DNA from 4 places in the Paenibacillus sp. SORGH_AS_0306 genome. Region 2 is predicted to be linked to each of the others. Evidence: predicted binding sites of a transcription regulator. Region 2 holds the regulator's gene; each other region holds the start of a gene.
What was found. Region 2 encodes Rex, which represses fermentation and respiration genes when NADH is low (regulators of the CRP and FNR family bind a similar motif). Its sites were predicted from a motif close to TTGTGAAATATTTCACAA; they were not measured.

Region 1 (6,404 bases), 1.4 Mb from region 2:
CTTCGGCATGGCTCATATCGGATTATTATACAGCCCTTCTGTAAGTGGTCTGATCAAGACAGCACTGGAAGAATAGTTGTACTTACCACAATAGCAAAAAGCTGACCTTGATTTCTAAGGTCAGCTTTTTTTATGCGATAACTCGGTAGTGTCTATCTTTATTTATTTTACAACATCGGAGAAATCAATCGGGCTGCTGATTCTACCAGACGTTGCACTACTTTACGACGGGCAAATCGATCTTGAATAATTAAGCTCGCAGAATTCAGATCACGTTCAAAATCTTGTACCATCTGATGAACACTTTCCGTTTCTACAAGTAAAGCATTCACTTCAAAATTCAGATGAAAACTACGCATATCCATATTCGCTGTTCCAATCGTAGCAATCTCGCCGTCTACAATGAGCAATTTCGAATGTAAAAATCCTTTTTCATATTCATAGATGCGTACACCTGCTTCGAGCAAAGTCACAAAATACGAATGAGACGCATAAAAAGGAAGTCTTTTATCCGGCTTACCTGGGAAAAGTATACGTACATCTAATCCAGATAATGCCGCCATCCGCAATGCTGTCAGTATACTTTCATCCGGTATAAAATACGGAGTCGCTAACCAGACCGATCGCTTCGCCGAGGTAATCATTGAAAAAAAGACATGTTTGAGCACACGCAGATCATTATCCGGCCCACTCGCAATCATCTGGACTGCTCCATGTTGAGAAGCGATTAATCGTGGAGAAAAGTATACTTGATCCAGACAAGTCTCTCCTGTCACATGCAGCCAGTCTTGTAAAAAGATAATCTGCAACGTACGTACACCTTCGCCTCTGATCTGCATATGCGTATCCCGCCAGAATCCATACGTCTGACTGCGACTTAGATATTCATCGCCTACATTAAGCCCCCCGATAAATCCAATATTGCCATCGATCACTACAATTTTGCGGTGATTCCGATAATTCACCTGACTGGATAATAATAAAATACGTGCTTCGCCAAAAATACCGACTTGTACTCCTGCTTCCCTCATCTCTTGTAGAAACAAACGCGGTAACTGCATACTTCCTACAGCGTCCACCATAAAACGAACTTCTATACCGACATGTGCTTTTTCAATAAGGATCTGCTGAATACGTGTGCCAATATCATCTGCACGATAAATATAATATTCCATATGAATATGATGTTCAGCTGTTTCTAGCGCTTCCAACAAGGCGGTAAATGTCTGGCCACCATTGGTCAAAATAGTCGTTTCGGTCGCTTGTGAAACAGGTGTAACCGCTAATCGTTGAGACAATTGCAATAAGCGCTGATGATCTTCGCGTAACGACGATAGATCAAGTGCAGTCTGCATCCCTGCATTTTCAATCATCTGATACACTTGCCGATCTCGCTTAGCTTTCTTTTCATACTTATGACGCTTGAATACATTTTGTCCAAACCAGAAGTAGAAAAAGACACCTACGACCGGCAACAAAGCCAACAGCAAAATCCATGCCATTGTGACCGCTGGCTGACGATTATCTATAAAAATAATAAATCCGATCGATATAACACTGAGTGTGGAAAATATACTAATGATCGTACCTGTTGTTGGGCCCAGTAGATCAAACCCTACATAATACAGACCAAATAACATAATGATAATCAGTACCCCTAGCACACTTTTACGCAATATCATCAACTCCTGTCTTTCTCTTCAAAGTATGTACGTAACTTCACCACAGTATGTCGCATAACTTCGTTATAACTATATCTTGCTTTGCCAGGAATTACACTTTATTCATCTTTCTTGACAAACATTATTTAAAAGATAATAATATTACCTAACGACCGTTAGGAAGGTGTCTGTATGACGACAAAGCCACAGTTATTAACGATAGCTCTTTCTCAGTTTGCACAACATGGATATGAAGGCACTTCTTTGGCTGATATCGCTAGTGAAGCAGGGATCAAAAAACCTTCGATCTATGCTCATTTTAAAAGCAAAGAAGATTTGTTTTTGAATGTACTTCGTCAGACTTTTCGTGAATTTAAGCGACGAATTATTCGTTATATGATTCATCATGTTGATATCCCGTTACAAGATCGGTTGTATCAATTGATCGCCTTTTTGCAACAACAGTATTCAGATGATGCGATGATCAAATTCGTCATGCGGATGTGTTTTTTTCCACATTCGGCTTCCGAAAAAGAAATTATCCCTCTAGTGTATGCGCTAATTGATGATTTGGAAGCAAGGCTGTTGCGATTATTGGATGTGCACGTAGATCAACATCATCTGCAATTAGTAGTATCTACAACCGAAGCTGCCAAAGGATATATGACTGTAGTCGATGGAGTGATGATCGATATGTTGTACAGTGAACCTTCTCGATCGGTGCAACGGTTAAATGTAATTTTCCCTATTTACTGGCGCGGGATTACGCTAACGGCAACAACGACTTAATTGAAATTGCTTAACGAGCAACAAAGGAGATTGGAATAATTATGAATCGCAATTGGTTATACGTATTAATAGGAGGATGTATCGAAGTGGTCTGGGTATCCGGACTAAAACACGCTGCAACTCCCTTGGAATGGCTACTTACCGCTGTAGGTATAGCGATCAGCTTTTATCTTATTATCAAAGCCTCTACTCGCTTACCTGTCGGTACAGTCTATGCCGTCTTTACTGGAATTGGTACAGCTGGAACAGTCGCTGCTGAAATGATTATTTTCGGTGAACCTTTCCACTGGCTCAAAGTGATCTTGATTCTTGTATTGATGATCGGTGTCGCTGGATTGAAATTAGTCACTGATAATGGTGCCAAAGAAGAAGCTCACTCTGCTACAGTGAAAGCAGGTGAAGCATAATGTCTTGGATCGCATTGGTAGTGGCTGGTGGATTTGAAGTGGTTGGTGTAATTATGATGAATCGTATTGTTCGTCATAAGTCTTTGCTCAATTATCTTTTAATGATTTTGACATTTGCAGGTAGCTTCTCTTGTCTAACGATTGCTATGAACGGTATTCCGATGGGAACAGCTTATGCGATCTGGACAGGAATCGGTACAGTCGGCGGTACATTAGTCGGCATGTTGATGTACGGCGAAGCCAAAAGTGGACTGCGGATTTTATTTATCGCGATGATTATTGCGTCAGCGATAGGACTTAAATTGATTGCGTAAGAGGTGAATCGTATTTGATTACAACAGTTACGTTAAATACAGCACTAGATATTATTTATCGTGCTCCTGCTTTTCATATGGATCAGGTGCACCGCTTACCGGGGATTACTGTTCCTGGTGGCAAAGGGATCAATGCTGCACGTGTGATTCATACTCTTGGTGAATCCGTGACAGCGACAGGGTTTGTGGCAGGCTACAATGGACAGAAAATGCAATTTCTGTTGCAACAAGAAGGCGTACGCTGTGAATTTATCGAAGTCCAAGGCGAGACAAGGCTGGCGATCACTGTACTGGATCAACAACAAGGTACACAGACAGAATTGATCGAGCAAGCTTCTTCGTATGTCACCCCTGAATCTTTGATCCTTTTGGAACAGCAGATTGAAAAAGCAGCCCGTACGTCAGCATGGGTATTATTTTCCGGTAGTATTCCTGAAGGTTGCCCTGCTGATCTGTATGCTACACTGATTCAGATCGCCAAAGCACAGGGTGCCCAAACAGCACTAGATGCAAGTGGAGAAGCATTACGTTACGGCTTACAAGCTTCTCCTGATCTGGTGAAGCCTAATGAAGATGAAGCTTGCGCATGGGCGGGCATTCCTACGGCTGATCACTATTCTGACCAGACCTTAGACGATGTATTAACCGCTATGCTGGATCATGGGGTACAAATGGCTACGATCTCTTTAGGCAAACATGGCGCGATAGCTGCTCAAGGCTCTGCACGTTATCGACTGCATGTGCCACAGCTTGATATTGTGAGCGCGCTTGGTAGTGGAGATGCGATGGCAGCAGGTATGGTAACAGCCGCTTATCGCGGAGCAGAACTGGCTGAGATGCTTCGATATGGCGCTGCTTGCGGAAGTGCATGTGCCCTTCAACCGATCGCTGGCAAAGTAGATCTACAAGACGTACAATATATCCTTCAGCACATAAAAATAACCCCTGAGTCATAATACACTCAGGGGATTTTGGTGTGCGAACCAAATCGAACATCCATATAAATATGACCTGTATCCCCATCGCTTACCACAAAATTAATTTCTTGTGGCACTAATTCTTTTAACGCATACTGACGCGCCCAATCGAGCGATGGAAATTCCGCTTTTCTGTCTACTGCTTTTACGACAATACATTGTTTGAGGCAATGATATTTATTCAAGGCAGTAAACCTCCCTTATCAATCATTAGACCACAGCAACTCATTTGACACATCTAATTGGAAAAAAATTACTTATTTCTGTATAAGATAAAAAAATTCCCTATTTCAGATAATAATCTTCATGAAATAGGGAATACTCTTTACGTTAAGCGAGTAACAATCTTTTGAAGTTCTTGCAAATCATTTTGCAAATATGTCGGTAACATCTGAGCCCATTCACGATACAATGGACTGCATGTCGTTTTACCAAGTTCAGCACAGAATGAAGGAACCCATGGAATTAAATAATGTTCCAAAAATTCAATCTGCATTTGAGCAATCATTTTACGGTTAGATGAATGCATATCTGTCTCCGCAGAACGCTCAGCTAATAATGCCATAAATTCTAACTCAATACCGATATGATCATCTGTTTCGTGATCCATTTTTTTGAAAGCAATCCCTGCACGTGCATATACTGCATTAACTACAGCCTCATAAGCAGTACGTCCTTGCTCATTTGTCACATAATACGACGCTTGAGGTGGATAACTGACCTGTTGATCTTGCTCGAACAACTGGCTATATTCTGCACATTCTTGACGAGCATATTGCATAATATCGTTTAACATCGTATTTTCTAGCGTATTCAGCAAAGCATAGTTATTGGTAAATAGACGGTTGATTTTGGAAGCTTCTTTTTTCCATTCGATCAACTTGGACAATGTGGGTTTGCGCTCTAACATTTCACTAAGCAGACGATACGTCATTACACGACTGTACAACCATTCTTGGCGAGATTGATGCGTTTCCAGTTCTGTATACATAGTCATCTTACATCACTCCTTGTGATAATATTCACATATTTAAATAATTGAATTCCGACATCAAAGGTTTGAAGCAATATATAGGTTTGATCGTTAGTAAACGTATACGTTGTAGTTCATCACTTGACTTTATGTTATGTCTTCATTGTACTCTATTTTCTACGAATTAGGGGTAAATTACGCATACGTTCATAAAATAGTCATGTTTGTCACGCTTTCAAAAGGACTTATGCCACAGACTGGCTACAATAAAGAAGGATATTGCTTCAAAATACGCAAAACCTGCTCATACGACTGTGGATCATTCATATTATATAAGCTATACTCCGATATACTTTGAAAAGAAGACTGTAACTTGCTCTGTGTCTGGTATAATGATTCGATCGCTACGTAGTGTACCTGTTGCTGATCTAACCAATCTCGTACACGTAATTGGTTATGTTCTAACGCTAGTTGTAGTGACGGCAATACACTATGATGATAGACAGCATATAAGGGGTGAATACGCCCGGCTTGCATCGGAATAATCGCTTGTATCCCTTTGATATCGGTATGTTCTATAAGGTGTTGCATCAATACAGTACTGGCAAAAGGTAAATCACAAGCACTGACTACATACCACTCGCTTCTAATCTGTGATAGTGCTGCATGTAGACCGGCAAGCGGACCTTGTCCGGGAAAACGATCAGGCACACTACGGATATTCAAAAATGAATAATCCGCCGTATGATTACCTGCAATCCATAATGAAGAGACTACTGGCTGTAACGCTTTGGCTACACGTTCAATAATGGTATGATCAGCAATAGTTAATAACGCTTTATTCTGACCCATACGGCTAGATTGACCGCCTGCTAAAATAATACCTGTATAATTCAAAGAGGATCGCATGATCAATTATCCTTTCTACTCCAAAAATAAACAAAATTGGTTTGTATCCCTTTTCAACACATGCTACAGTGAATGAAATGTCTGATGAAAGGATTGGCTGGCTTTGCATCCGAATATAAACAACACTACTTTTACACCATTGCGATGGTTTACCTTTTTTATATATGGAACACTGGTTATTTTCACAAGCTTTTTTCAATTATACCTGCAAGATATCGGGATGAGCCAGAGTGAGATTGGTGCTCTAATGGCTATCGGCCCGCTAATCTCATTGCTTGCTAACCCATTTTGGGGATTTTATAGTGATCGTCTACAAAATGTACGATTTGTGTTGCTGATTATGATGCTGGGTACGTTGCTAATGGTTCAGCTTG
Region 2 (6,404 bases):
CCCGAATCTATCGAGCTACCAGTTAAGCATGGTGAGCAGAGACTTGGGATTCGTCCATGATCGTCCTCATCAAGCAGATAGTGATGCGTTAGCGACCGCTCATGTATTTCTAAAGTGCTTGGAAGAGTTAAATGATCTACCATTAATTACAGTCCAGCGTTTATCTGAATTATTTGATAATCAGGATAGTGATCTGGGTTGGTATTTTGATGGCGTGCGGATGGAGAAAGAAGCACAGCCGATTCAAGATTTGGACGAACATCGCTTTTTCCGTCAATTGGCGTTAAAAGTAGGCGATTGGAATGAAATTTTGCCGGCTCATGAAGAGCGAGGTAATATGCCACTTGCAGATGTTTCATTTGATGAATTTTTAGATCAAGTGAAACAAAACTTACGTAATCTGCTTCCTAACTATGAAGAACGGGAACCGCAGAATCGTATGTTTGAAGAAGTGATCAAAGCGATGACCGATGATAAGCATCTATTGATCGAAGCAGGAACAGGAACAGGCAAATCGCTAGGATACTTATTACCTTCGATTTATCATAGTGTCAAAGAAAACGATCGTGTCATGGTAAGTACGCATACGATTAACTTGCAAGAACAGTTGCGAGAACGCGATATTCCATTATTGACTCAAGTTGTTCCATTTGCATTTCGTGCTGCCGTATTCAAAGGACGCCAGCATTATTTGTGTCTGCGCAAATTTGAGCATAAAATAAATACAAAAGAATTTCAAAGCCCTAAAGAAGATGTATTGATTGCAGCTCAAATGATTGTCTGGTTAAATGCGACAGAAACTGGCGATGATGAAGAACTCAATATGGGTAATCGTGGTGCTGACTTCTGGGAAACGGTAGCCAGTGATACCGATTCTTGTCTGGGTCGTGCATGTCCATGGTTCCGCAAATGTTTTTACCATCGTGCGAAGCATGAAGCAGGTACAGCAGATGTAGTCATTACCAATCACTCGAAATTATTTACCGATGTCAAAGCAGGACATCAATTGTTACCTGCTTATGATCGCTTGGTTATTGATGAAGCACATCATCTAGAAGATGTCGCAGGCAAGCACTTGGGTATGCATATGAAATATTTCACATTGGTTCATCCACTGTTACGATTGTTCAAAGACAGCAAAAATGGTCAGTTAGCGATTTTGCGTCAACAATTAGGCTCTTCTGGCAATGAACGTGGTATGGATTGGGCGATAGCGATTGATAATCTATATCCTGAAATTGTAGATGTCAAAGAAAACTGGGATAAATTGAGCGAGTTACTATTTGCTTTGTTACCTCAGCGTAGTGATGCCGCTCCTGGTGAAGCCGGGCAGTTTACACTTCGTCTTTTACCAGACAAGCAACCGACCGAATGGAATGTGATTACAGAGCTTGAGAATCAGATTCATATCGGACTGAGCCAGTTGATTCGTAAAGGCGAGCAAGTGATGAATCAGATCAAAGACAGCGATGAGCAGTTAGGCACAGATAGTCTGGTAACAGACGTATCAGGTCTATTCAAAGACTTAACAGTGGTACGAGATGATCTGCGTCAATTTGTGAAGCTGGAAAGTACAGATACGGTCTACTGGTATGAAGCTAATGGGAATTACCGTAGCAAGTCTTTACAGATGTATGCTGTACCGGTTGATGTGAGCAAGCAATTGAAAGAGTACTTTTTTGATAAAAAGAAAAGTATTATTTTGACATCAGCGACATTATCAATAGAAAAGAAATTCCAATATATGATTGAACAGTTAGGGCTTGTAGAGGCGGAAAAAGAAGGTCGATTGATGACCGAACAGTTATCTTCACCTTTCAATTATCGTGAGCAATCGCTGTTGTTAATTCCGCGAGATTTTCCAAGTGTCAAAGGCAGTGTTGGTGATGCGTTCTTTGTAGATACGTTAGCGAACTCATTAGCGGAGACTGCCAAAGCGACCAATGGACGAATGATGGTGTTATTTACCTCTTATCGGATGCTCAAGCAGGTGTATGAGCCATTGAAAGAGAAGTTATCACATAGCGATATTGCAGTATTTGGACAAGGGGTCGATGGAGGAAGTCGTACCAAGCTCACTCGAAGATTCCAAGAGCGTTCCGCTTCGGTGTTGCTGGGTACAAGTAGCTTCTGGGAAGGGGTCGATATTCCAGGCGAAGCGTTAACCTGTCTGGCGATCGTACGTTTACCTTTTCAACCGCCTAATCATCCACTGCTTGAAGCCAAAAGTGAACGGCTGAAAAAAGAAAAGAAAAATCCATTTATGAAATTATCTGTACCGCAAGCAGTTATCCGTTTCAAACAAGGTTTTGGTAGATTAGTACGGACATCTAGTGATCGGGGAATCGTTATTGTCTATGACACTCGTGTGATCGAGTCCTATTATGGCAAGCATTTTCTATATTCATTGCCCGGTCCCAAAATGGAACATATGCCGACAGAGCAGATGGTACCCCGTATTACAGAATGGCTTAGCCAGGCCGAACCTGAAAAGGAAACTGTAAATCAAGAGGGGGAGCAAGCATGAAATCCGACAAAATATCAGAAGCAGTCGTGCGAAGACTACCTGTATACCTTAGATATCTGAACGAACTTCACACACGTGAAGTTCCTACAGTGTCTTCGCAAGAACTGGGACAAAAACTAGACTTGAATCCAGCACAAATTCGCAAAGATTTAGCTTATTTTGGAGATTTTGGACGTAAAGGGATCGGTTATGATGTATCGTATTTGATTGAGAAAATACGTCATATTTTAAAATTAGATCAACAAATCAATGTGGCACTTGTAGGCGCTGGTAATCTAGGGCATGCCCTTTCTAACTATAATATGTATCTAAAAGAAACAATGAAAATCGTAGCTGTGTTTGATTCTAATGATTCGAAAGTAGGCTCTTTAATCAATACATTAGTCGTACAGCCTATTGATGAACTTGGAATTACAGTCAAAGCGAGAAGTATTCGTATCGGAATTGTTACAGTGCCTAATGTTGAAGCACAGCGTGTAGCGGATCAGTTAATTGAAGCAGGGGTTGAGGCTATTTTGAACTTTGCACCGATTATTTTGAAAGCTCCACCGCATATTCGTGTGCATACTGCTGATTTTACAACGGATTTATTAAGCCTTGCCTATTATCTGGAAGATGGAAAGGAACATGAAACTAATGAATAACACCTCGAACAAATGGGTCATCAAAAACGGTATGTTTGCTGTAATGAGCGAAGAGAAATCAATGCTTTTTGGACATATGGTGATTGAAGATGGATGGATTACGTATCTTGGAGAAGAAGAACCTGTGATCGAAGAAGACACAACCGTAGTAGATGGCAATCATTTGTTTTTTATTCCGGGTCTAGTCAACAGTCATGGTCATGCAGCGATGTCGTTGTTACGTGGATATGGAGATGATCTTGCTCTACAAGTATGGTTACAAGAAAAAATGTGGCCGATGGAAGCGAAATTTACAAGTGACGATGTATACTGGGGAACTGCTCTGTCTGTATTAGAAATGTTAAAAGGCGGTACAACTACATTCCTCGATATGTATGATCGCTCAGAACGTGTAGCCGAAGTGGTAGAACAATCGGGTATGCGTGCAGTATTGATGCGTGGTGTAATCGGCTTGTGTTCAGAAGAAGAACAAAAGCAAAAGCTAAAACAATCAATCGACTTTGCACGTGATTGGCATGGTCAAGCGAATGGACGTATTACAACGATGATGTCTCCACATGCACCGTATACTTGTCCACCTGCATACATCGAACAATTTGTACAAGCAGCTCATGATTTGGATTTGCCGCTGCATACACATATGTCTGAGACACTAGCAGAAGTTCAATTAAACGTTACAGATTATGGACTACGTCCTGTAGCTCATTTGGAGAAATTAGGATTTTTCACTCGTCCAGCATTGTTAGCTCATGCTGTTCATTTGAATGATGAAGAGATCGAAGTACTTGCTGAGAATAAAGTAGCGATCTCTCATAACCCGGGCAGTAACCTCAAATTAGCAAGTGGTGTAGCGCGTGTACCGGATCTGTTGCGTGCAGGCGTTGTTGTGTCTTTGGGAACAGATGGCCCTGCAAGTAATAACAATCTAGATATGTTTGAAGAAATGCGTTTGGCTGCTCTTATTCATAAAGGAGTATCCGGCGATCCAACAGCTGTGCCTGCATTAGAAGCATTGAAAATGGGTACTGAATACGGTGCAAGATCTGTATTTTTGAATGATGTAGGTACATTCGCTGTAGGAATGAAAGCTGATATTACAGCACTTAATGTAGATCAACCGCATTTTTTACCACGTACTGATTTTATTTCACATACGATCTATTCTGCATCTGCTAAAGATGTATTGCATGTATGGGTAGACGGTAAGCAATTGATCAAAGACGGTATATCATTAACATTGGATGAAGAAAAAATTCGTCATGAAGCCCAAAGTGCTTTTGAAGGTTTGCTTAAACGCTAACTGGAAGTCGACAGGAAAGGATGGCGTGTTTTGCGAAATTTGGGAAGTGGCAAGTGGATTGCAATCATTATCGTTGTAGTAGGATTGCTGATATTAGGTGTAAATCAATTTTATGTGCATGTAATGGCAAAGCCATGGAGTAAAGAACAACTGGCTATTAATAGCGCACAGGAAAAAGCAGATATTGTATCTGTGACGCGTACGTTTAATTCCGTCTGGACAGATAGTTCAACGTATTGGGTCGTAGAAGGTAAAAATACAGCACAAGAAGATCTAATGGTCTGGGTCAAATTTAATATAGACGGTTCGGTAGCAGAAGGAGCTAATGCAGTGCATGTTGAGAAAACAGCAGGTACAGTATCCTATCAAGCCGCCACCGATCTTTTGCAAAAAGATTTGCCTGGAGCAGAAGCTGTACGAATTGTACCTGGCTCATATAATGGAAAATACGCATGGCAAGTTTTTGCCAAACTGAATGAACGTTATTATTATCTTTTCTACAATTTCCGTGATGGAACCAAATTAGGTGGACCTATGGAATTGCCTGCAACTTTAAAAGGAACAGGGCAAGAATAACATCATCAAGCTCAAACCATATAAAAAAGCATGATCTAAGGAATTCATATACTGAATCCAAAGATCATGCTTTTTTGTTAATTAAACATAGATTATAAGCGGAATTGCAGTACCGTATTTTGTAATTTCTCAGCCATAGAATGAAGTGTGGCGGTATGAGCTGTACTTTCTTCCAAAAAAGCTAATTGTTCTTCTGTAGCTGCACTTACGCTTTCAGTGTTAGAAGCAACATGATCGGTCAAGCTTGAGATATTTTCCATAGATTTGACAATCTTCTGTGAATGTTCAGATAAATGATGGATAGAATCAGTCACTTCTTTAATTTCAGAAGTGGTATGATCGGTTAGAGATTTAATGGTATTAAACAAATTACCTACAGAATGAGCCGCAGCAATACCTTGACTTACTTCTTTAACCATGTTTTCCACCGATTCGGTAGCACCTTTTGTTTCACTTTGAATAGCATTGACAAGTGCTCTCACCCGATCTACGGATTCATTGGTTTCGTTAGAAAGTTTACGGATTTCGGAAGTAACTACAGCAAATCCACGTCCGTGTTCACCTGCACGTGCAGCTTCAATTGCTGCATTGAGAGAAAGAAGACCCGTCTGAGCTGCAATCGAAGAAATTGCATTATTGATTTCTTCAATTTCTCCAGAGCGTTTGTTTAACGAAGAAATAATCACTTCCAATTTACTCATACGTTGATGAATTTGATCCATTTGGTTCATAACATGTACTATTTCTTGATTACCGAGTAGCGCTTGACTTTGTGCTTGTTGCGCAACGCTCATCGCTTGCTGGCTACTTTGATCAATCTGCTGAATATCTTTATTAACATCATAGACAGTTTGTAATCCACCTTCTACAATTTTAACTTGATCCTGTGTACTGTTAGATAGATCAGACATAATGTCTGCAACGTGTTCAGCAGCTTTACCTGTTTCAGACGTACCACTAGCAACATCTTTAGAAATCGTAATAACGTGCGAAGCATTATCATTAATTTCATGAACAAGATGACGCAAGTTATTTTTCATACTATTAAAGGAAACCGCTAACTCCCCTAATTCATCTTTTTGCTTAACATTTACATCTTCAATATTGAGATCCCCTGTAGAAATAGATTTGGCTGCTTTACTTAATTTTTGTAATGGTTTGGAGATAAGACGTGAAATAAAGATGCCAATAATAATCGCTAATGCGAAGTTAATGATGCTGATTGCGATAGCTAGCTGGCGAACATGTGCTATTTTTTGTGTATTTTCATCTTTGGCAGCCGTCATCAAAGCATCTTGTTGATCTGAAAATTGTTGAGCAAACTTAACAATAATACTTCCTACAGGAATAACACTGG
Region 3 (6,404 bases), 1.1 Mb from region 2:
CTAATCATCCCTATCAAACGCTATAGCAAAAAAAGCTCTTTTACTTTCACCACTACAGCATAACAATCTGTAGTAGATCCAGCAAAAGAGCTTTTAAAGTCTATCTCGTATCTTGCACTTATGAGTTCTTATCTAGTGGATTAGTATCCTACGCCGTTGTAAGCCATGATCCATACAGAACCAGATACAACAACCAATACAATCGCTAGACCAAAAATCAAAGCCATTACGTTCCAACGCGGTTGGTTACCTGTACGATCGCGTACATGCATAAAGAAGAATAGCTGTACAACGAACTGCAATACCGCAGTGATCATAATGATTAGAATCGTTGCTGTTGCTTGGAACATATGGTTCATAACAACAACTAACGGAATAATCGTTAAGATAATCGAAAGGATAAAACCAATGATATAAGATTTAAGCGAGCCATGAGCATGATCTTCACCATGTGCATGTGAATCTGTTGAATGCTGCGCCATATTACATCACCCCCAACAAGTAGACGACGGATAGCAAGAAGATCCATACCGCGTCCAAAAAGTGCCAGTACAAGCTGATGACGTTAATTTTACCGCGTGTTACGTCAGTGATACCACGACGAGACAATTGGATAATCAATAACAACATCCAGACTAGACCAACCGAGACGTGAAGTCCGTGAGTTCCGACAAGTGTGAAGAATGCACTTAGGAATGCACTTGCAGAGATTCCGTGTCCTTCTCCAATCAATTTCACAAACTCCGTTACTTCAAGCCCGATAAATGCTGCACCTAGAATAAAAGTAACGATCAACCAAGAAATAAGTTGTTTTACATTTCCTTTGTTCATAGCAAGTACAGCAAGTCCGCTTGTAAAACTACTTGTTAACAAGATAAATGTCTCAGCGATAACGCCAGGCATTTCGAATATTTCTGCACCACCGGGACCACCGGCAGTGTTTTTATGAAGAACCACATATGTTGCAAATAAAGTACCGAACAAGATAACGTCGGTAATTAGGAAGATCCAGAAACCAAGAAGTTTCATTTCTTGCGGATCGTGATGCCCGTGGTCATGACTATGATCATGGTCGTGACCATGCTGTGATACAGCTTGTGCCATTAGACCGTCCCCCTTATCGATGCTTCCGTCTTCTCAATTTCTTCAACTGGAATGTAATAGTCGGTATCGTATTGGAAAGAGCGAGCAATCATACAACCTGCTACACCAATCAGACCAAGAACCGCCATCCATGTCCATAAGAAGACAAAGCCGAATCCGGCAATAAAGAAGAATGTTGACATTATAATTGGAATTGCAGAGTTTTTCGGCATATGAATTGGAGCATATACAGGTTTTGGCGGATTTTTCGGAAGCTTACCAGCCGCACGACGCTGTTTCTCAACCCATAGCGGATCTCTACTATCCACAACTGGAACCACTGCAAAGTTATACTCTGGTGCAGGAGAAGGAATACTCCATTCCAAAGTATGAGCGTCCCAGATATCGCCAGTCGTATCGACTTCACGATTTTTGATACTATAAGCAATTTGAAGAACTTGGAACAAGAACGCTACACCCATCAAGTATGCACCCATTGTGGATACAACGTTTAATGGACCCCAGCCAGTGTCCCAATCAAATGTACTGATACGACGAGTCATACCCATTAGACCAAGCAGGTATTGAGGCATGAAACATACATAGAAACCAATGTTCCAGAACCAGAATGCCCATCTACCTAATGTTTCGTTCAGTTTGAAACCGAACATTTTTGGCCACCAGTAGTACATACCAGCGAAATAACCGAATACTACACCACCGATAAGAACTTGGTGGAAGTGAGCAATTAGGAAGTAACTGTTATGATACTGGAAGTCAGCAGGAGCAACAGACAATAGAACCCCTGTCATACCACCGATAATAAAACATGGGATAAATCCGATCGTCCAGAGCATCGGCAGATCGAAGCGAATTCGACCACGATACATCGTAAACAACCAGTTAAAGATTTTAACCCCTGTAGGAATTGCAATCAGCATCGTTGATAATGCGAAGAACGCATTAACATCTGCGCCAGAACCCATCGTGAAGAAGTGATGCGCCCAGGTAAAGAACGATACGAATGCAATAATCAACATGGCGAATACCATGGATGTGTAACCAAATAGCTTTTTACGTGAGAATACGCTGACGATTTCGGAGAAAATACCGAACGCCGGTAATATAACAATGTATACCTCAGGGTGACCCCACATCCAGATCAAGTTGATATACATCATCGGGTTACCGCCACCATCGAGTGTAAAGAAGTGAGCTCCCGCAAACCTATCGATAAACAATAGTGCTAGTGTAACTGTCAAAATTGGGAAAGCGAAAATGATAATGATACATGTTGCGAATACAGACCATGTAAACATAGGCATTTTCATAAATGTCATGCCTGGTGCACGCATTTTGATAATCGTTACCAAGAAGTTAATACCCGTTGCAAGTGAACCAATACCTGAGATCTGAATACCCCAGATGTAGAAGTTCTGTCCAGGTCCTGGATTAAATTGGAGTTCTGATAGTGGTGGATAACTCAACCATCCTGCATCCGGTGAACCACCGATAACGAAAGATAAGTTAAATAGCATCGCACCCAAGAAGAACAACCAGAAACTTAATGCGTTCAAGAATGGATAAGCTACATCGCGTGCTCCCAATTGAAGAGGAACAACGATATTAAAGAGTCCGAACATAAATGGCATCGCCATAAACAGGATCATAACTACGCCATGCGTCGTAAATACCTGATTATAATGTTCAGGATGTAAAAATTCGAGATTTGGGAATGCGAGTTGAGTACGCATCATAATGGCATCCACGCCGCCACGGAACAACATCAAAATCGAAGCAAGAATATACATGATACCGATTTTTTTGTGGTCAACTGTTGTTAAATAATTACGCCACAACCAGCCCCATTTTTTGAAATAGGTGAGTCCCACAACGATAGCAATCATCGCAAGTCCGATAGATACATCTGCACCGTAAATTAGTGGGTCGCCGGTGACGAAAAAGTCAGATGCAAAATCTTTAATTTTCTCGAGCATCGGGGAGCTCCTTTCCCTGTCTTTTATGTCACACGCTACGGTACAACTAACTTCAAATAAATCTGAACTTAATTGCTAGTATTCGTGTCTGTGCTTTCTTGATCATTCATTTCCATGCCATCGTGATCGCCTGTTCCCATATCACTTTGTCCTTCTTCACTTTGTTTCTCATCAATCTGAGTAGAAGGAGTGGTGTGAGTAGCACGATCTTTACCGCCTGCTAAACCGCCTGGCAAGTATTTGGTAACAAGTTGTTGGAATAGACCTTCCGGGAATGCAGAAAACGTTTGTTTGTCAGCAGTTCCAGGAACCGTTAGCGACTGGTATGTTTCCATACTCATAGGTTTAGACTCGGTTTTAACTTTGTTGACCCAAGTCTGATATTGCTCGTCAGATACAGCATTCACATCGAATCTCATTTGGGAAAAATGCTCACCACTGAAGTTAGCACCTGATCCAAAGAATGTTCCCTGATGATCAGCTTGTAGATACAATGTCATAGCCATACCCGACATCGTATAAATTTGTCCACCAAGTTCTGGCACCCAGAAAGAGTTCATCGGAGCATCAGAAGTCAGTTCAAATCGTACAGGTGTATCTTCTGGAATCGTAATAGAGTTCACAGAAGCAATACCTTCGCCCGGGTACATAAATAACCATTTCCAGTCCATAGAAGCAACTTGGATTGTAATAGGTTCCTTCTGTGATTGAATCGCTACAGAAGGCTCTAATGCATAAGTGTAACGCACAGTTACAATACCAAGTACAGCAATAACGATGATTGGAATCCCCCACCAGATGGTTTCAAGCTTGGTGCTGTGGTTGAAATCCGGATCATATTTTGCTTTTCTACCTGGTTTGTCACGGTATCTCCACACTATAACAAAAGTGAGTATTGTTACCGGAACAATAACAATGGCAGTTAGAATCGTGGAAATCACGATTAGATCTCTTTGTCCTGCGGCAATAGGTCCTTTCGGATCGAGAACAAAGTAATTGTGGCTACCTGCATAAAGTGCCCATACCGTCAAAGCGAGTGACAGAACCGACACAATAATCATAACCCACATCATAAGACGAGAACCCGGTTTTTTGTTCATCTTAATCCCCTTTCTCACATAACGTTTAAGACGTTCATAATATTGAAACCACACATTTCTATGTTAACACTAAGTGTGCTATTTGCGTATCCATAGAAGGTGTAAATTCCACATTTTTTTGACTTGTTAACAAATCTGTCAATTTATTAACAGGTTATCGTGAATCTTTTCACATTATTTATATATTATCATATTGTGATTCCGTAAAAAAGCCCCTTTAAGAATTAATTCTTAAAGGAGCATGTATTTAATTAAAAAGGATTTATTTTATCGTAAATCTCATTTTTTAATCATCATTGATACTTTCTTTTCCTTCTTCATTACGAACTTGCATAGAACCGATCGATTTACCAATAAAGTAAATAAATACACTTCCTACTACACATCCGATACCCATCATCAATCCAGCGTTGTTATCATTAAATGGTTGGATATTCAAAATAATCGTTACTACACCAACAACAAAAGCAATCCAACCTATAATTGTTAGCAAACGAGTTAATCCGCGTGCATTTTTTCCGGGTGAATTTGAACGGCCTTTTGTATTTGTCGCCATAATTAAGCACTCCCCTCTTATGTTAGTATCCATTGCTACTCCAAACTAGGAGCACTTTAAAAATTACGTTTCTATTGTTATAGTCTCTATTACCACAATTTGCCCCTTTTGATTCGTTATTTAATTATATTCTTCTTATTTCTATATTATTTATTACAAATTATTGTCAAATGGTATGTATTTCATGGTCAAAAAGGCGACATTCTCTGTATAATACAGAAAATATCGCCTTTGTTCATCTCCCTATTAATATATTCATAGTTACATATTTGATAAGAATATATTTATATATAGAAGAAAAAATATTTTTTCATTACTTCTCGTCAAAATATTCGTAGATTAACTGTATGATTAGATCCGAATTTTAGACCTTTGCATGTAATGTATAACTTCTTCCCGCTTCCGCAGTAAACTCCAGCACAAAATCAGTTTGTTGCTCATCAGGTTCAGTCAATGTAGAAGCTGTTAATGGATCTTCCAATTGCAGAGCAATAGAACTCACTAAGCGACAGGTTCCATGAAACTGCGATTCTACTGTCACTTCTACCAGTTGTGCTTGTTGCCAGTGCATATCTACTGTATATCCACCACGTGCCCGTAGCCCTTTCACAAATCCTTTATTCCATACTTCTGGCAACGCAGGCAGTAGATGTAGTTCTTGTAAATGGCTTTGAAGCAACATTTCAGCAATACCTGCGGTTCCACCAAAATTACCATCAATCTGAAATGGAGGATGAGCATCAAACAGATTCGGATATGTAGAACGCGATAATAACGTAGTTACAAATTCATGTGCAGTCTCTCCATCCAACAAACGAGCATACAGATTAATAAGCCAAGCACAGCTCCATCCGGTATGTCCTCCGCCATGCTGAATACGTCGTTCTAGTGAGATACGAGCAGCTTCTACTAGCTCAGGTGTCTGATAACGATTAATCTCATGCCCGGGATACAGACCATACAAATGAGACACATGACGATGCCCTGGTTCATGCTCTTCATAATCCCGGTACCATTCTTGTAATTGACCATGACGACCAATATGAAAAGGATATAAGCGCTTATAAGTGTCTTGTAGCTCAGTTGCCCAATCTTGATCGACTTCAAGCAATGTTGTGCTGGTGATACAGTGATCTAATAATTCGCGGATCAATGTCATATCCATCGTAGATGCTGCTGATGTACTACATACTTCTCCAGAAGCGGTTAGAAATTTATTTTCAGGTGAAGTCGAAGGAACAGTAACCAAATAGCCTTCACGATCTTCAACCAACCAATCCAGTGCAAACCTAGCAGCTTCTTTCAAAATCGGATAAGCCGTTTCCCGTAAAAAGTCTAGATCACGATGATATTCATAATGCTCCCACAGATGCGCACATAACCAGATTCCACCGAGAGGCCAGAATGCCCAGCTTGCATCACCTTGAGTCGGAACAGCCAAGCGCCAGAGATCACTATTATGATGGGTCGTCCACCCTTTGGCTCCATAATGAACTTTCGCCGCTTCCTGACCACTTACACTCAGATCTTCTATCATACGAAATAACGGTTGATGACATTCAGAAAGCTGACACACTTCAGCAGGCCAGTAATTCATCTGTGTATTGATATTCGTGGTGTAATCACTATTCCACGGAGCTTGTACATGTTCATTCCATATCCCTTGTA
Region 4 (6,404 bases), 160 kb from region 2:
AAAACAAAAATTCATGGATATCCGCAAACGGATTTACAAATACCCACATTTGGGACAAAAAGCACAATTCGTAGCTATTCCTACAACTTCGGGTACAGGTTCTGAAGTAACATCGTTCGCAGTTATTACAGATAAAGAAAAAGGTAACACTAAATATCCTTTGGCTGATTATGAGTTAACACCAGACGTAGCGATTATCGATCCTGAATTTGTATACTCTTTACCTCGCGTAGCTGTAGCTGATACAGGTATGGACGTATTGACTCATGCGATTGAAGCTTATGTATCTGTAATGGCAAGTGACTTTACCGATGGACTAGCAATCAAAGCGATTCAACTGGTATTCCAATATCTAGAACAGTCTGCTCTAACAGGCGACAAACTGGCTCGTGAAAAAATGCATAATGCTTCTACGATTGCAGGTATGGCATTTGCGAATGCATTCTTAGGTATTAACCATAGCTTGGCACACAAATGGGGTGGACAATACCATACAGCACATGGTCGTACCAATGCGATCTTGTTGCCACACGTTATCCGCTACAATGCGAAAAAACCAACTAAATTCGCATCGTTCCCTAAATATTCTCACTTTATCGCTCACGAACGTTATGCTGAAATTGCACGCATCCTAGGATTGCCAGCACGTACAACTGAAGAGGGCGTAAACAGCTTGATCAATGCTATCCGTGACTTGAACCGTAAATTAGGTATTCCAGAAACATTTGAAGCTTTGGGCTTTGATGCAAAAGACTTTGAATCTCGTGTCGATTACCTTGCTGACCGTGCATTTGAAGATCAATGTACAACAGCGAATCCTAAATTACCTTTAGTGACTGAACTAGCTGATGTATACCGTAACGCATTCTACGGTAGATTTGAATAAGTATACTTTTGAAATAGTAATCATGTAGATTGAAAAAAGGATCACTCCACAAATGCTTTTATAGCAGAGTCGTTGGAGATGATCCTTTTTTTCTTCTTATTTAAATGGTATCTCTAAAAATAGGCTCTCAAGATATGCTATTGAAAATAAAAAATAAAGCAAATATGGAAATTCACCTCATAACAAAAGAACGATCTCCTAGTTTGCGATATGAGCAGAACTAATGAGAGTCGTTCTTTTATTCGTAGAGAGGAGTGATGCAATGTCCAACATTATTCTATAGTGCGTAGATAGAATAATACAGAAATAGTGTGATATATTTCGTTGTTAGAAGTCGTATATTCCGGTATTATGCTACAGTTATTTGTTGCAAAATCTTATGTATATTTTTGTATTAGTAGATTGATATTACTGTGTTTACAGCATAATTAGTTGCTTGCTTATGCTGTAAAAGGATTTCTGAATATCTGTAATAGTTATTTTTAAAAACTGTTATAGATACAGAATGTGATAAAAATCATAATAAAAATGCGATTTTGTGATAAATGTCACATACTCTGCTTATGAATTACATCATAATAAAGACATAGCCGGAGGGAGAAAATAACAGCTTCCGGTATCGTACAGGCGAGACAAGCATTAGCTTAAACGCTTTTGTGATTTTATTCACAATAATGGAGGGATTATCAATGTCAGTTATCGAAAGAAATGTACAGGATAATTTAAAAAAAGATGCATGGCGCAATTTCAAATCAGGTAAATGGGCAAAACATGTAGATACTCGTGATTTTATTGAGCAAAACATTAGCGCATATCAAGGAAACGAAACATTCCTAGCTGGCCCTACTTCAAATACAAAAGACTTATGGGATATTATTTCTAAACTATCTAAAGAAGAGATCGAACGTGGCGGAGTATGGGATGTAGATGCTGCAACACCTTCTACTATCACTTCACATGGTCCTGGATACTTGGACAAAGACAAAGAACAAATCGTCGGTGTTCAAACAGATGCTCCTTTCCGTCGCTCGCTTCAACCGTTCGGTGGTATCAAAATGATGATCGATGCTTGTAAAGCGTATGGCTTTGAAGTACCAGAACAAATCATTGATATCTTCACTAATATTCGTAAAACGCATAACCAGGGTGTATTCGATGCTTACACTTCCGATATGAGAGCAGCACGTAAAGCAGGTATCATTACAGGCTTGCCAGATGCTTACGGTCGTGGACGTATTATCGGTGACTATCGCCGTGTAGCATTATACGGTGTAGACTTCTTGATCAATGAAAGAAAACAAGATTTGAATGACATGGAAGTTGACGTAATTGATGAAGAAGTTATTCGTCTTCGTGAAGAAGTATCTGAACAAATTCGTGCTCTAGGCGAATTGAAAAAAATGGCTGAAATGCATGGCTTCGATATTTCCAAACCTGCACAAACAGCTAAAGAAGCGTTCCAATGGGTATACTTCGGTTACCTTGCAGCAATCAAAGAACAAAATGGTGCAGCGATGTCTCTAGGACGTGTATCTTCTTTCCTTGATATTTATATCGAACGTGATGTAAAAGAAGGCACATTAACAGAACAACAAGCTCAAGAACTAGTTGACCATTTCGTTATGAAATTGCGTATCGTTAAATTCTTGCGTACTCCAGACTACAACGAATTGTTCAGTGGTGACCCTACTTGGGTTACAGAATCTATCGGTGGTATGGCTGTAGACGGCAAAACATTAGTAACTAAAAACAGTTTCCGTTTCTTGCACACATTATACAACTTGGGACCTGCACCAGAACCTAACTTGACTGTATTGTGGTCAGAACAATTGCCAGAAGCTTTCAAAAAATTCTGTGCTAAAGTTTCAATCGAAACAAGTTCTATCCAATACGAAAACGATGATCTTATGCGTCCGATCTATGGCGATGATTACGGTATTGCTTGCTGTGTATCCGCTATGCGTATCGGTAAACAAATGCAGTTCTTCGGTGCTCGTGCTAACCTTGCCAAAGCATTATTATATGCAATTAACGGTGGACGTGACGAGAAATCAGGCGTTCAAGTAGGACCTGAATATCCTGCAATCACTTCTGAAGTGCTTGAATATGACGAAGTCATGAAACGCTTCAAAGCAATGATGGAATGGTTAGGCAAATTGTACATGAACACATTGAACGTTATCCATTACATGCATGACAAATATAGCTACGAACGTATCGAAATGGCATTACATGATCGTGATATCTTACGTACAATGGCTTGTGGTATTGCTGGTCTATCTGTAGCAGCTGACTCATTGAGCGCTATCAAATATGCAAAAGTAACACCTATCCGTGACGAACGTGGTATTGCTGTAGACTTCAAAATTGAAGGCGAATATCCTTGCTATGGTAATAACGATGATAAAGTCGATCAAATTGCTGTTGAATTGGTAGAAACATTTATGGGTATGATTCGCAAAAACAAAGCATACCGTGGTGCAACACCAACACAATCAGTACTAACAATCACTTCTAACGTAGTATACGGTAAAAAAACAGGTACAACACCAGATGGACGTAAAGCTGGCGAACCATTCGCACCAGGTGCTAACCCTATGCACGGAAGAGATACAAAAGGTGCACTTGCTTCTCTAAGTTCTGTTGCTAAATTACCATACGAAGATAGCTTGGATGGTATTTCTAACACATTCTCTATCGTACCAAAAGCATTAGGTAAAGAAGAAGAAATCCGTAAATCAAACCTTGTATCTATGCTAGACGGATACTTTGGTAGCAACGCTCATCACTTGAACGTGAACGTGTTTGCTCGTGAACAACTACTAGACGCTATGGAACACCCAGAAAACTACCCACAATTAACAATCCGTGTATCTGGATATGCTGTTAACTTTGTGAAATTGACTCGTGAACAACAAATGGATGTCATCAACCGCACATTCCACGGATCAATGTAATACAAATTTTTAAAAATAATAAAGCAATAAAACTAACCAAAGCTTTTAACTGCTAACCAACAATGAATGATATAAGTTATATCTGAAAATGTAACTCTATCTGCTGAGTGAAGGCTATAGAATTATTTTGAAGAAGCGAAGCGTTCGCCTTTAAGATTCGGATATCGACTGCGAAAGCAGTTCATTCCAGATATCCGATCTTAACAGCGATCGTAAAAATAATCTATTGACGTAACGGAGCATGCTAGAGCGATACATTTTCACATAACTTATATACATCAACTCAGACGAAAGGGGTGATTGATCATGGTAAAAGGCCGTGTTCACTCGCTAGAAACGTTCGGTACCGTCGATGGCCCGGGCATACGATTTGTACTATTTATGCAGGGTTGTCTGATGAAATGCCAATACTGTCATAACCCTGATACATGGAATTTGGACGGAGGTAAAGTGATGGAGCTAGAAGAAGTGCTAGCTGAAATCGAACCTTACTTGAGTTACTACCGTTCTTCTGGTGGAGGATTGACTGTATCCGGCGGCGAACCAACGTTGCAAGCTCCTTTTGTTAGAGAATTGTTCAAAGCAGTCAAAGAACGTTGGAATCTCAGTACAACACTCGACAGTAATGGATTCAACGAACCTGGTAAAATCCATGAACTGCTTGAAGTCACAGACCTAGTCATGCTAGATATTAAGCATATTAACAATGAAAAGCACAAAAAATTGACTGGTGTATCCAATGAACGCACTCTACACACTGCACAATGGCTGTCTGACAATGGACGCAAAATGTGGATACGCCATGTATTTGTACCGGGAATTAATGATGCTGAAGAAGATTTGATCGCTTTAGGCGAATTTATCGGTACATTAAAAGGAGTAGAGAAGTTCGAAATTTTACCTTATCATCAGATGGGCATCTACAAATGGGAAGCGCTGGGACGCATCTATCCGCTGGATGGGGTTCCTTCGCCAACCGAAGCTGAAGTAGATCGTGCTTATCGTCTGATCGAACAAGGTCGTCGTCAAGTCTCTTGTGTCTAATCCTCCTCTTTATGAAAATAGATAGAATAACAACCATAGTCAGTAAAAAGGGTATACGAACGTGAAACCAGAAGTCCTTTCCAGTGTAATCAGGGAAAGGGCTTTTTGGTATGTCTTTTTGGTGTGTATAGGTATGTTATATATTTCGCTAGCTATACAGTGTCCTTACTTAAAAAAATTCCCCAAAACCCAAACTTTATCCGCTTGTTGCCTTACATATAGTTATCTATACTTAAATAAGGATCTAGCTAGTCATTTCATGCTCGGATAAAGACATCTTTTCAAAATAGGCTCAAGCTTAAGGGGGATACATATGAAAACGATTCAATTATCAGACCTGACCTTAGACCAGAAAATCGGGCAATTGTTTGTATGTGGATTTCATACAAATGTACCGAATGAACATATTACTGAATTGATAGAGAAATATCATATAGGTGGAGTGATTTATTTTCGCCGTAATATAGGAACAGCTCGTCAGATTACAGACCTTTCAGCAGGATTGCAACAGATTGCTCACAGGCAAGGATTACCTCCATTATTGATAGCAATCGATCAAGAAGGAGGAATGGTCAGCCGAATTGACCAGGACGAGATGAGTCTGATTCCAGGCAATATGACATTAGGAGCTGTAAATGATGTAAGTCTGACTTCTGCGGCTTCAGCGATAAGTGCACGCGAACTACGCACACTTGGAATTAATGTTAATTTTGCCCCATGTGTAGATGTAAATAATAACCCGCGTAATCCGGTTATTGGTGTGCGTTCCTATTCAGAGAAACCAGAAGTAGTAGCGAATCATGGAGCGGCTGCCATTCAAGCGATTCAACAAGAACAGGTAGCCGCTACAGCCAAACATTTTCCAGGACATGGAGATACAGAAGTTGATTCTCATTACGGCTTGGCTTCGGTGCCTCATGACAAGGCTCGTTTGGAACAGATAGAATTACTTCCTTTTCGGGCAGCTATACAAGCAGGGGTAGATATGATTATGTCTGCACATGTGATTTTTCCAGCGTTTGAACCAGAGTCGATTCCAGCAACTTTATCGCGTAAAGTATTGACTGATTTGCTTCGGACTGAAATGGGTTTTGACGGATTGATCGTAACCGATTGTCTGGAAATGCATGCGATTGCGAAGCATTTTCCGATTCCACAGGCAACAGTGATGGCGGCGCAAGCAGGAGCCGATCTATTACTGGTTAGTCATACGTTAGAGCATCAGATCGCTGCGATTGAAGCAATCAAAGAAGCTGTTCAACAAGGTCATCTATCTGAAGCACAAATTGATGCTTCGGTCGAACGTATACTTGCGCTCAAAGCAAAGCATCAAATGAACGCAGAACCTTACCCGGTAGAAGAGTGGACAGAGCGGTTAGGGCCGTCAACGATCGAACCGATTTTACGTGATATTGCAGAACGAAGTATTACACTTGTCAAAGATGAAGGGCAATTGCCTTTACAAAAAAACGATCAGGTATTAGTGATCTGGCCACAGGTCACCCGTCTAACAGAAG

Region 1: QE450_RS17375 (TorD/DmsD family molecular chaperone) is a predicted target of Rex. The motif match lies at 5,159-5,176, and genes of this name have one in related genera.
Region 3: qoxA (cytochrome aa3 quinol oxidase subunit II) is a predicted target of Rex. The motif match lies at 4,338-4,355, and genes of this name have one in related genera.
Region 4: pflB (formate C-acetyltransferase) is a predicted target of Rex. The motif match lies at 1,541-1,558, and genes of this name have one in related genera.

Annotation. Positions count from the first base shown of each region.
Region 1 covers NZ_JAUTBP010000001.1:3,935,849-3,942,252, forward strand. The annotation lists gene QE450_RS17340 (esterase/lipase family protein) at 1-76, shown strand, start outside; gene cls (cardiolipin synthase) at 168-1,676, opposite strand; gene QE450_RS17350 (TetR/AcrR family transcriptional regulator) at 1,854-2,450, shown strand; gene QE450_RS17355 (DMT family transporter) at 2,492-2,857, shown strand; gene QE450_RS17360 (DMT family transporter) at 2,857-3,171, shown strand; gene QE450_RS17365 (1-phosphofructokinase family hexose kinase) at 3,186-4,127, shown strand; gene QE450_RS17370 (hypothetical protein) at 4,133-4,333, opposite strand; gene QE450_RS17375 (TorD/DmsD family molecular chaperone) at 4,474-5,145, opposite strand; gene mobA (molybdenum cofactor guanylyltransferase) at 5,383-6,030, opposite strand; gene QE450_RS17385 (MFS transporter) at 6,134-6,404, shown strand, end outside.
Region 2 covers NZ_JAUTBP010000001.1:2,533,436-2,539,839, reverse strand. The annotation lists gene dinG (ATP-dependent DNA helicase DinG) at 1-2,527, shown strand, start outside; gene QE450_RS10940 (redox-sensing transcriptional repressor Rex) at 2,524-3,171, shown strand; gene QE450_RS10935 (amidohydrolase) at 3,164-4,471, shown strand; gene QE450_RS10930 (cell wall elongation regulator TseB-like domain-containing protein) at 4,502-5,047, shown strand; gene QE450_RS10925 (methyl-accepting chemotaxis protein) at 5,140-6,404, opposite strand, start outside.
Region 3 covers NZ_JAUTBP010000001.1:3,615,397-3,621,800, forward strand. The annotation lists gene cyoD (cytochrome o ubiquinol oxidase subunit IV) at 141-482, opposite strand; gene cyoC (cytochrome o ubiquinol oxidase subunit III) at 484-1,104, opposite strand; gene QE450_RS15895 (cbb3-type cytochrome c oxidase subunit I) at 1,104-3,080, opposite strand; gene qoxA (cytochrome aa3 quinol oxidase subunit II) at 3,149-4,180, opposite strand; gene QE450_RS15905 (hypothetical protein) at 4,467-4,736, opposite strand; gene QE450_RS15910 (glycoside hydrolase family 95 protein) at 5,101-6,404, opposite strand, start outside.
Region 4 covers NZ_JAUTBP010000001.1:2,697,877-2,704,280, reverse strand. The annotation lists gene adhE (bifunctional acetaldehyde-CoA/alcohol dehydrogenase) at 1-886, shown strand, start outside; gene pflB (formate C-acetyltransferase) at 1,576-3,843, shown strand; gene pflA (pyruvate formate-lyase-activating protein) at 4,150-4,887, shown strand; gene nagZ (beta-N-acetylhexosaminidase) at 5,201-6,404, shown strand, end outside.